DNA from 3 places in the Streptomyces sp. NBC_01525 genome. Region 3 is predicted to be linked to each of the others. Evidence: riboswitches for the same ligand, from Rfam matches in the RefSeq annotation. Region 3 holds a riboswitch; each other region holds the start of a gene.
The links. A riboswitch is a leader RNA that binds a small molecule or an ion and turns the genes downstream of it on or off. The one in region 3 is predicted to bind thiamine pyrophosphate.
Positions count from the first base shown of each region.

Region 1: linked by a shared signal. The riboswitch ahead of OG422_RS23075 (thiamine ABC transporter substrate binding subunit) and the one ahead of thiO (glycine oxidase ThiO) in region 3 are both predicted to bind thiamine pyrophosphate.
Region 2: linked by a shared signal. The riboswitch ahead of thiC (phosphomethylpyrimidine synthase ThiC) and the one ahead of thiO (glycine oxidase ThiO) in region 3 are both predicted to bind thiamine pyrophosphate.

Region 1 is NZ_CP109397.1:5,127,306-5,130,574, forward strand. It holds gene OG422_RS23065 (hypothetical protein) at 1-255, shown strand, start outside; gene rlmN (23S rRNA (adenine(2503)-C(2))-methyltransferase RlmN) at 356-1,462, shown strand; TPP riboswitch at 1,497-1,619, shown strand; gene OG422_RS23075 (thiamine ABC transporter substrate binding subunit) at 1,787-2,812, shown strand; gene OG422_RS23080 (ABC transporter permease) at 2,833-3,269, shown strand, end outside.
Region 2 is NZ_CP109397.1:3,489,073-3,492,341, reverse strand. It holds gene thiC (phosphomethylpyrimidine synthase ThiC) at 1-1,784, opposite strand, end outside; TPP riboswitch at 1,779-1,934, opposite strand; gene OG422_RS15625 (YibE/F family protein) at 2,004-3,269, shown strand, end outside.
Region 3 is NZ_CP109397.1:1,688,788-1,692,056, reverse strand. It holds gene thiS (sulfur carrier protein ThiS) at 1-183, opposite strand, end outside; gene thiO (glycine oxidase ThiO) at 180-1,412, opposite strand; TPP riboswitch at 1,410-1,521, opposite strand; gene OG422_RS07555 (NAD(P)/FAD-dependent oxidoreductase) at 1,668-2,909, shown strand; gene OG422_RS07550 (helix-turn-helix domain-containing protein) at 3,044-3,269, shown strand, end outside.

The DNA of each region.
Region 1 (3,269 bases), 3.4 Mb from region 3:
GGGCCGAGCGGCGGCGCATACGACGGGACGGGCAAGGCCGGGAGCTATCCGCTCGCGGACGGGGCCACCGGTGAACTCAGCACGGGCGCGACCGGGCACCGCACCGTCACGGCGAGTGAGCTGACCGGGCACCTCGCCGCCTGCCTGCGCCACGCACCGGTCAAGGCCCCGTACTCCTGCTCAGGGGACATCTACGAGATCACCCTCGGCCCCGCAGGCGCCGTCACCCACCTCCGCGAGGTCTGGCACTCCTGACTGCGGGCAGGCCGCGCCCCGTGCCCGGGCTCGCGGGGTGACCGCCCCCACCCTCGGGACGGCCCGGCCCGCCTCAGGGGTCTGCGACACTGGATGCACCATGCCGAAGCCCGGAGAACTCACCTTTGTCGCGCCGCGTGGGGCCAAGAAGCCCCCGCGGCACCTCGCTGATCTCAGCCCCGTGGAGCGCCGTGAAGCGGTGGCCGCGATCGGGGAGAAGCCGTTTCGTGCCAAGCAGCTGTCGCAGCACTACTTCGCGCGGTACGCGCACGACCCGGAGCAGTGGACGGACATCCCCGCCGCCGCGCGGGAGAAGCTGGCGACGGAGCTGCTGCCCGAGCTGATGAGCGTGGTGCGGCACGTCTCGTGCGATGACGACACCACCCGCAAGACCCTCTGGAAGCTGCACGACGGCACCCTCGTCGAGTCGGTGCTGATGCGGTATCCCGACCGCGTCACCATGTGCATTTCCTCGCAGGCCGGTTGCGGTATGAACTGCCCGTTCTGCGCCACGGGGCAGGCCGGTCTGGACCGTAACCTCTCGACGGCGGAGATCGTCCACCAGATCGTCGACGGCATGCGGGCGTTGCGCGACGGCGAGGTGCCCGGCGGCCCCGCGCGGCTGTCCAACATCGTGTTCATGGGCATGGGGGAGCCGCTCGCCAACTACAAGCGGGTCGTCGGTGCCATCCGGCGGCTCACCGACCCCGAGCCGGACGGCCTGGGGCTGTCTCAGCGCGGTATCACCGTGTCGACGGTCGGGCTGGTCCCGGCGATGCTGCGGTTCGCCGACGAGGGCTTCAAATGCCGCCTCGCCGTCTCGCTCCATGCGCCCGACGACGAGCTGCGCGACACGCTGGTGCCGGTCAACACCCGCTGGAAGGTCCGTGAGGTCCTCGACGCGGCCTGGGAGTACGCCGAGAAGTCCGGTCGCCGGATCTCCATCGAGTACGCCCTCATCCGTGACATCAACGACCAGGCATGGCGCGGTGACCTGCTCGGACGGCTGCTCAAGGGGCGGCGCGTCCATGTGAACCTCATCCCGCTGAACCCGACGCCCGGGTCGAAGTGGACCGCCTCGCGGCCCGAGGACGAGCGGGCGTTCGTCCGGGCCATCGAGGCACACGGCGTGCCGGTGACGGTGCGCGACACCCGCGGCCAGGAGATCGACGGGGCCTGCGGCCAGCTCGCCGCCTCGGAGCGCTGACCGGCGCGCTGGTACCGTGTGATCGAACAAACGCACATTCCGACAGGGGAGCGCCACAGCGCTGAGAGTGCGGAGAGACCGTAGGCATACGGGGGATCCGCAGACCCTTGAACCTCGCCCGGGTCATTCCGGGTAGGAAGTTCGGTCATCACTCATGCTGTTGCGCCCCGTGCGGCGCCGCACGGCGCGCGTCACCGACGCGCCCCGTGCGGCGCCGCACGGGGCCGCGTCTCTTCCTGGCCAGCCAGGAGGACATCAGTGGGTCACACCAGCCGTACCACCACCCGCAGAGCCGCCGCGGCCGTCGCGGTCGCCGCCGTCACCATGGGCGGACTCGCCGCCTGCGACAGCTCCGGCGGTGACGCGGCGGACGCCAAGACCGTCACGCTCGTCAGCCACGACTCGTTCAACGCCTCGAAATCGGTGCTCGCCGACTTCGAGAAGCAGAGCGGCTACAAGGTCCGGATCCTCAAGGGCGGCGACGCAGGAAAAGCCGTCAACCAGGCGATCCTGTCCAAGGACAACCCGCAGGGCGACGTCTTCTTCGGCATCGACAACACCCTGCTCTCCCGCGGCCTGAAGGCCGGGGTCTTCGCCCCGTACCAGGCCAAGGGCCTCGACACGGTGCCGGACGCGCTCCAGCTCGACAAGGCCGGGCACCACGTCACCCCGCTCGACTACGGCGACACCTGCGTCAACTACGACCGCGCCTACTTCGCCGCGCACCACCTCGCGCCGCCGAAGACCTTCGACGACCTGATCAAGCCGCAGTACAAGAACCTGCTGGTCACCGAGAACTCCGCGACGTCCTCCCCGGGGCTAGCCTTCCAGCTCGGCACCGTCGCCGCGTACGGCCAGGACGGCTGGCAGGGCTACTGGAAGAAGCTCAAGGCCAACGGTGTCGAGGTCGTCGACGGCTGGGAGCAGGCGTACAACGAACGGTTCTCCGGCTCCGCCGCCGGTAAGGGCAAGGGCGACAAGCCGCTGGTCGTCTCGTACGCCTCCAGCCCGCCCGTCGAGGTGCTCGGCAAGAAGCCGGAGCCCAAGCAGGCCCCTACCGGCGTGGCCACCGGCACCTGCTTCCGCCAGATCGAGTTCGGCGGCCTGCTCACGGGCGCGAAGAACGAGAAGGGCGGCAAGGCGCTGCTGGACTTCCTGCTGAGCCGGAAGTTCCAGGAGGACATGCCGCTCCAGATGTTCGTCAACCCGGTACGCAAGGACGCTGCCGTGCCCGCGCTGTTCACCAAGTACGGCGCGACGATCGGCAAACCGGCGACGGTCGCGCCGGAGACGATCACCGCGCACCGCGAGCAGTGGATCAAGCAGTGGTCCTCGCTCGTCCTGAAGTAACCGCACGGGGCCGCCGCCCCATGCGCGCCACGGCGGCGCGCATGGGGCTGCTGGCCCTGCCGCTCGTCTTCTTCGCGCTGTTCTTCGCCTATCCCGTCGCGGCGATCGTGGGCCGCGGACTCACCGACGGCGGCCACTGGCAGTTCGGCCGGCTCACCGCTGTCCTCGGCGACCCGGACATCCTGCACGTCCTGGGGTTCACGCTCTGGCAGGCCGCCGCCTCCACCGGCCTGACGCTGCTCGTCGCCCTCCCCGGGGCGTACGTCTTCGCCCGCTTCGACTTCCCCGGCAAGCAGCTGCTGCGTGCCGTCGTCACCGTCCCGTTCGTCCTGCCCACCGTCGTCGTGGGGTCAGCCTTCCTCGCGCTGGTCGGCCGCGGCGGGCTCCTCGACGACCTGTGGGGGGCGCGGCTGGACACCACGGTGTGGGCGATCCTGCTGGCGCACGTCTTCTTCAA
Region 2 (3,269 bases), 1.8 Mb from region 3:
AGCGGGAGGTAGACGCGGTTGCCCGCGGCGGCGAACTCCTTGGACTTCTCCAGCATGCCCGCCTCGACCTCCTCGGGGCTGGCGCCGTCCCCGCCGCCGAACTGCTCCGTGATGCTCCTGCTGATCTTCATCGAGCAGAACTTCGGCCCGCACATGGAGCAGAAGTGCGCCGTCTTCGCCGGTTCCGCGGGCAGCGTCGCATCGTGGAACTCCCGCGCGGTGTCGGGGTCGAGGGCCAGATGGAACTGGTCCTCCCAGCGGAACTCGAAGCGGGCGTCCGACAGCGCGTCGTCCCACTCCTGGGCGCCGGGGTGTCCCTTGGCGAGGTCCGCCGCATGGGCCGCGATCTTGTACGTGATGACGCCGGTCTTCACATCGTCGCGGTCCGGCAGGCCCAGATGCTCCTTGGGCGTGACGTAGCAGAGCATCGCCGTACCCCACCAGGCGATCATCGCGGCGCCGATACCCGACGTGATGTGGTCGTAGGCGGGCGCGATGTCCGTGGTCAGCGGGCCGAGCGTGTAGAACGGCGCCTCCTCGCAGATCTCCTGCTGAAGGTCGACGTTCTCCTTGATCTTGTGCATCGGGACATGGCCCGGGCCCTCGATCATCGTCTGCACTCCGTGCGCCTTGGCGACCTTGTTCAGCTCGCCGAGCGTCCGCAGCTCCGCGAACTGCGCCTCGTCGTTGGCGTCCGCGATCGACCCCGGACGCAGCCCGTCACCGAGCGAGAACGTCACGTCGTACGACGCCAGAATGTCGCACAGCTCCTCGAAATGCGTGTAGAGGAACGACTCCTGATGGTGCGCCAGACACCAGGCGGCCATGATCGAGCCGCCACGGGAGACGATGCCGGTCTTGCGGCGGGCGGTCAGCGGCACGTACCGCAGCAGCACACCGGCGTGGACCGTCATGTAGTCGACGCCCTGTTCCGCCTGCTCGATGACGGTGTCCTTGTAGATCTCCCAATTCAGCTCCTCGGCCTTGCCGTCGACCTTCTCCAGCGCCTGGTAGAGGGGGACGGTGCCGATCGGCACGGGGGAGTTGCGCAGCACCCATTCGCGGGTGGTGTGGATGTTGCGGCCGGTGGAGAGGTCCATGACCGTGTCGGCGCCCCAGCGTGTCGCCCAGGTCATCTTCTCCACCTCCTCCTCGATGGACGAGGTGACCGCGGAATTGCCGATGTTGGCGTTGACCTTCACCAGGAAGTTCTTGCCGATGATCATCGGCTCGATCTCCGGGTGGTTGACGTTCGCCGGGAGCACCGCGCGGCCCACCGCGATCTCGTCACGGACGAACTCGGGCGTCACGCCCTCGCGGACCGCGACGTACTCCATCTCCGTGGTGATCTCGCCGCGCCGCGCATAGGCGAGTTGGCTGACCGCCGAGCCGCCCCGCCCGCGCCGGGGCCGGCGGGGCCGCCCGGGGAAGACCGCGTCGAGATTGCGCAGGCCACCGCGGGGTGAGGTGTGTTTGAGACCGTCGTCCTCGGGTCGCGGCGGGCGGCCCGCGTACTCCTCGGTGTCGCCCCGCGCGGTGATCCAGTTCTCCCGCAGCGGTGCCAGACCGCGGCGGACATCGGTGTCGATCTGGGGATCGGTGTACGGACCTGACGTGTCGTACAGCGTCACGTCCTTACCGTTGGTGAGGTGCACTCGCCGGACCGGTACCCGCAGGTCGGGGCGTGATCCGGCGACGTAGTCCTTGTGCTGGCCGAACTCCTTGACGGAGCCGTCCCGCTCGGACTCGCCGTTTTCGGGCGTGCGTGCATCCTGCAGAGCCATGAAGACCCAACTCCCTACGCCGGCATTACCCGGTAACAGGTTCGGCGGTCGACGCAGCGGCTTCCGTCCGCGACGTTTCACGTGAAACGTCGTCGGGACGAAGGTCAGCGCCCTCTCAGCCCGGTGCTCCGAGCTCCCGCGATTGCAAAGGTGGCACCACGGTAGCGGCCGGTACGGCGAGGTGGCCAGGGGGCCCGGGCTTCTTGCGATGATCGGGCGGTGACCGGCATCGACACGTCCTCGCCCTCTTCCGTCCCGCCCCAGGCCCACGGCCATGGGCACGGGCACGGGCACGGCCATACGCACGGGCACGGGCACGGCCCGGCGGCGCCCGTCTCCCGGCATCTGCGGAAGATCATCGCCGCGGTGCTGATCCCGTTCGCCGTCGCCGTCGCGGTCGGCCTGGTGGTGCTGTGGCCGGGCGGCGCACCCGGCCACAAACCGTCCGGCGTCGGCTTCGACCAGCCCCAGGAGTCGGCCCGCGTGACCAAGGTCGCCGAGGTCGACTGCGCCAAGGTCCACGCCCAGGAGCAGCCGGTCCCGGGCGAGCAGCCGAACGGGCGCCCGGCGAAGGCCAAGGGGCCCTGCGAGGTGGCGACGGTGGAGGTGACGACGGGCGAGAACGCCGGGCGGACCTTCGAGACGGTGGTCACCCCGGACGCGCTGCGCCACTACACCACCGGGCAGGAGGTCCGGGTCGCGTACTCCCCCAAGGCGCCGAAGGAGTTGCAGTACTCGATCAGCGATGTCGACCGGACCGTACCGATGTGGGTGCTGGCCGCGCTCTTCGCGTGCGCCGTCGTCGTGGTGGGAAGGCTGCGCGGGGTGCTGGCCCTGGTCGCTCTGGTGGCGAGCTTCGGGGTGCTGACGCTGTTCATCCTCCCGGCGATCCTGCAGGGCTCGAATCCACTGGTCGTCGCGGTGGTCGGCGGCAGCGCGATCATGCTGATCGCGCTGTACATGTGCCACGGTCTGACGGCCAGGACCTCGGTCGCGGTCCTCGGCACCCTCGCCTCGCTGCTGCTCATCGGGCTGCTCGGCTCGGTGTTCATCGGCTGGGCGCTGCTGACCGGCAACACCGACGACTTCACGGGGCTGGTGCACGGGCTCTTCCCGGACATCGAGATCCGGGGCCTGCTGCTGGCGGGCATCATCATCGGTTCGCTGGGGGTGCTCGACGATGTGACGGTCACCCAGACCGCGGCCGTGTGGGAGCTGAAGGAGGCCGATCCGTCGGCGTCCTGGCGCACGCTGTACCGCGCGGCGATGCGGATCGGCCGGGACCACATCGCCTCGGTGGTGAACACCCTCGTCCTGGCCTACGCGGGCGCGGCGCTGCCGCTCATGCTGCTCTTCTCGATCGCGCAGAGCGGGGTGGGCGCGGTCGCGGGGAGCGAGGTGGTGGCCGAGGAGCTCGTGCGGACGCTGGTCGGCAGCATCGGGCTGGTCGCGTCGGTGCCGCTGACGACGCTGCTGGCCGCGCTG
Region 3 (3,269 bases):
CGCCGGCCACTGGGACCGTGGGACGACGGTCTCGTTGACCGCCGCCGCGACCCCGGACGGGGCGGTCGACAGCGTCGCCACCAGGCGGTCCAGGGTCAGACCGCCGGAGATCTCCCGGGCGGCGCCGTTGACCGTGACCGTGACCGGGGCGGCGGACGAGGCGGGTGGGGTGGGCGTGGTCATGCCTGCTGCTCCTGGAGGACGCGTCCCGGGGCGGCCGGTGCACCGGCGCCCGGGGCGAAACGGTCGGGGGAGAAGGGGCGGGCCTCCTCGGGCAGCCGCCCCGTGGTGAGCGCCTCGGCCAGCGCGTCACCGGTGATCGGCGTCAGCAGCACGCCGTTGCGGAAGTGCCCGGTGGCCAGCAGCAGACCGGGCAGCGCCGTCGGGCCGAGCAGCGGCGCGTTGTCCGGCGAGGCGGGCCGCAGCCCCGCGCAGGTCTCCACCAGCGGCAGCTCCGTCAGGCCCGGCACCAGCTCGTGCGCGTCCCGCAGCAGCTCGTAGACGCCGCCCGCGGTGACGGTGGTGTCCCAGCCCAGCTCCTCCGTGGTGGCGCCGACGACCAGCTCGCCGTTCTCCCGCGGCACCAGATAGAGCGGCCCCCCGCGCACCACGGCCCGTACGGTGCGGGACAGGAACGGGGGGCTCCCCTGGGGCATGCGCGGCAGCCGCAGCCGCAGCACCTGGCCCTTCACCGGGCGCACCGGCGGGCGCACCTCGTCCGGTACGCCCGCCAGCCGTCCGCTGAGGCTGCCCGCGGCCAGGACGGTGCTGCCCGCCGACACCCGGGTGCCGTCGGCCAGCTCGGCGCCGGTGGCGCGCCCCGCGGTGACCGTCAGCCGGGCGGCACGGGCCCGATGGAAGACCACCCCGGCCCGCTCGCAGGCCACCAGCAGCGCCGCGGTCAGCCGCCGCGGATCGGTCTGGTGGTCGCCGTCGACCCGCAGGCCCCCGCGCACGCCGGGCGCGAGCATCGGCTCCAGCCGTCGGCATTCGCGCCCCGACAGCCATACCGATTCCAACCCGCACCGCAGCTGGAGGGCGTGGAGTTCGCGCAGGTGGGCGCGGTCGTCGGCGTCCAGCGCCACGGCCAGCGTGCCGCAGGCGCGGTAGCCGACCTCCAGGCCGCTCGCCTCCTCCAGCTCCGCCACGAAACGCGGGTAGCGGCGGGCCGATGCGAGGTTGAGGCCGAGCAGCGTCTCCTCGCCGTAGTGCAGTTCGGTGACGGCGGCGAGCATCCCGGCCGCGACCCGGCCCGCGCCGCCGCCCGGCTCCGGATCGGCGAGCGCGGTGCGCAGCCCGCGCCGCGCGGCCCGCCAGGCGGTGACCAGCCCCATGAGGCCGCCGCCGATCACCAGCACATCGGGGTGCGGCGACGGATCCGTCGGGCTCGGTGGTGTGGCAGATGGAGGCATGGGCGTCCAGCCCCTCCCTTCGCCGGCATGACCCGGATCAGGTTCGTACGGTCGGAGGCCGGTCAGCCTCCCTCTCAGCCCGGTACGCCGGGCTCCCGCGAGTGCGTGTCCGCCTCACCCTAGTACCCTCCCCCGAAGGCCCGTAAGGGAGCGCCCCCGGAGCGGCCGGGCCGCGGCGACCGGTCGTGACGCTGTGTCAGAGATCTCCTTGCGCGGTGCTGCGGACGGCCTCGCGCGCCGTCCTAGAGTGACCGGGTGAGCGAGCAGAGGAAGTCCTCCCAGGCCCCTGACCACACGCCGCGCGTGGTGATCGCCGGTGCGGGTATGGCGGGCGTGCAGACCGCCGTCGCGCTGCGCGAGAACGGCTGGCGCGGCGCGATCACCCTCTTCGGCGACGAACCGCACCCGCCCTACGACCGGCCGCCGCTGTCCAAGGCGGTCCTGCTGGGCAAGGCCGACGGCGCCGCCTTCGACGTCGACTTCCGCTCCCTCGGCATCGAGCTGGAACTGAGCCACCCGGTGACCGGCATCCGCCCCGGGGAGCACCTGCTGGACACCGTGCGCGGCCCCGTCCGCTACGACCACGCCGTCCTCGCCACCGGGGCGGCACCCCTCCGGCTGCCCGGCACCGAGGGGCACCCCGGTGTGTACCTGCTGCGCACCCTGGACGACGCACAGCGGCTGCGGCCCGTCCTGGCCGGGCGCAGCGACATCGTCGTGGTCGGGGCGGGCTGGATCGGCGCCGAGTTCGCCACCGCCGCGCGGGAGGCGGGCTGCACCGTCACCGTCGTCGAGGCCGCCGACCGCCCGCTGGCCGGGGCGCTGCCCGCCGAGGTCGCCGCCCATATGACGCCCTGGTACGCCGCGGCCGGTGCCGAGCTGCGCACCGGGGCGCGCGTCGCCGCCGTCGAGGAGCGCGGCGTCGTGCTGGACGACGGCACCGCGCTGCCCGCCGACGCCGTCCTCGTCGGTATCGGCGCCCGCCCCGCCACGGGCTGGCTGGCGGGCTCCGGTATCGCGCTGTCGCCCGAGGACGGCTCGGTCCTCGCCGACGACCGGCTGCGCACCTCCGCCCCGGACGTCCATGCCGTCGGCGACTGCGCCTCCTTCCCCTCCGCCCGTTACGGCCGCCGACTCCTGATCCACCACTGGGACAACGCCCTCCAGGGCCCCCGTACCGTCGCGCAGAACATCACCGGCGACCCCGCGGAGGGCACCGTCTACGACCCGGTGCCCTACTTCTGGTCGGAGCAGTTCGGCCGCTTCGTGCAGTACGCGGGCGACCACGGCGGCGCCGACGAGCCGGTCTGGCGCGGTGACCCGGACGGCGCCGCCTGGTCGGTCATCTGGCTGCGCGACGGCGTCCTGGTGGCGCTGCTGGCGGTCGGCAGGCCCCGCGACCTGGCCCAGGGCCGCCGCCTCATCGAGCGGGGCGCCGTCCTGGACCGGGTGCGGGCGGCCGACGCGTCCGTCCCGCTCAAGTCCGCGGTGCGCTGAGCCGCGCGGGGCGTACGGGGACGGGCCCGGCGCCCCTCGTGGGAACCGCGCGCCGGGGCTCCGGCGCCCCCGCGCGGCCCTCTCATGGCGATGCCCGGCTACCGACTGTCAGTGCGAGGTGGCACGCTTGTCCTGTGACCGAGATTGACGCAAACATCGATGGACTCGTCCCCGCCTGGCTCACCCTCCCCGACATCGCCGAAGAGTTCGGCGTCGAGGTGACGCGCGTACGGCAGCTGGTCAAGGAGGGCCAGCTGATCGCGGTGCGCCGCGGCGAGAACAGGGCACTGCACGTGCCGGCCGATTTCATCCAGGACGGCAAGGTCGTCAAGGGCCTCGTCGGCACCCTGACGCTCCTGC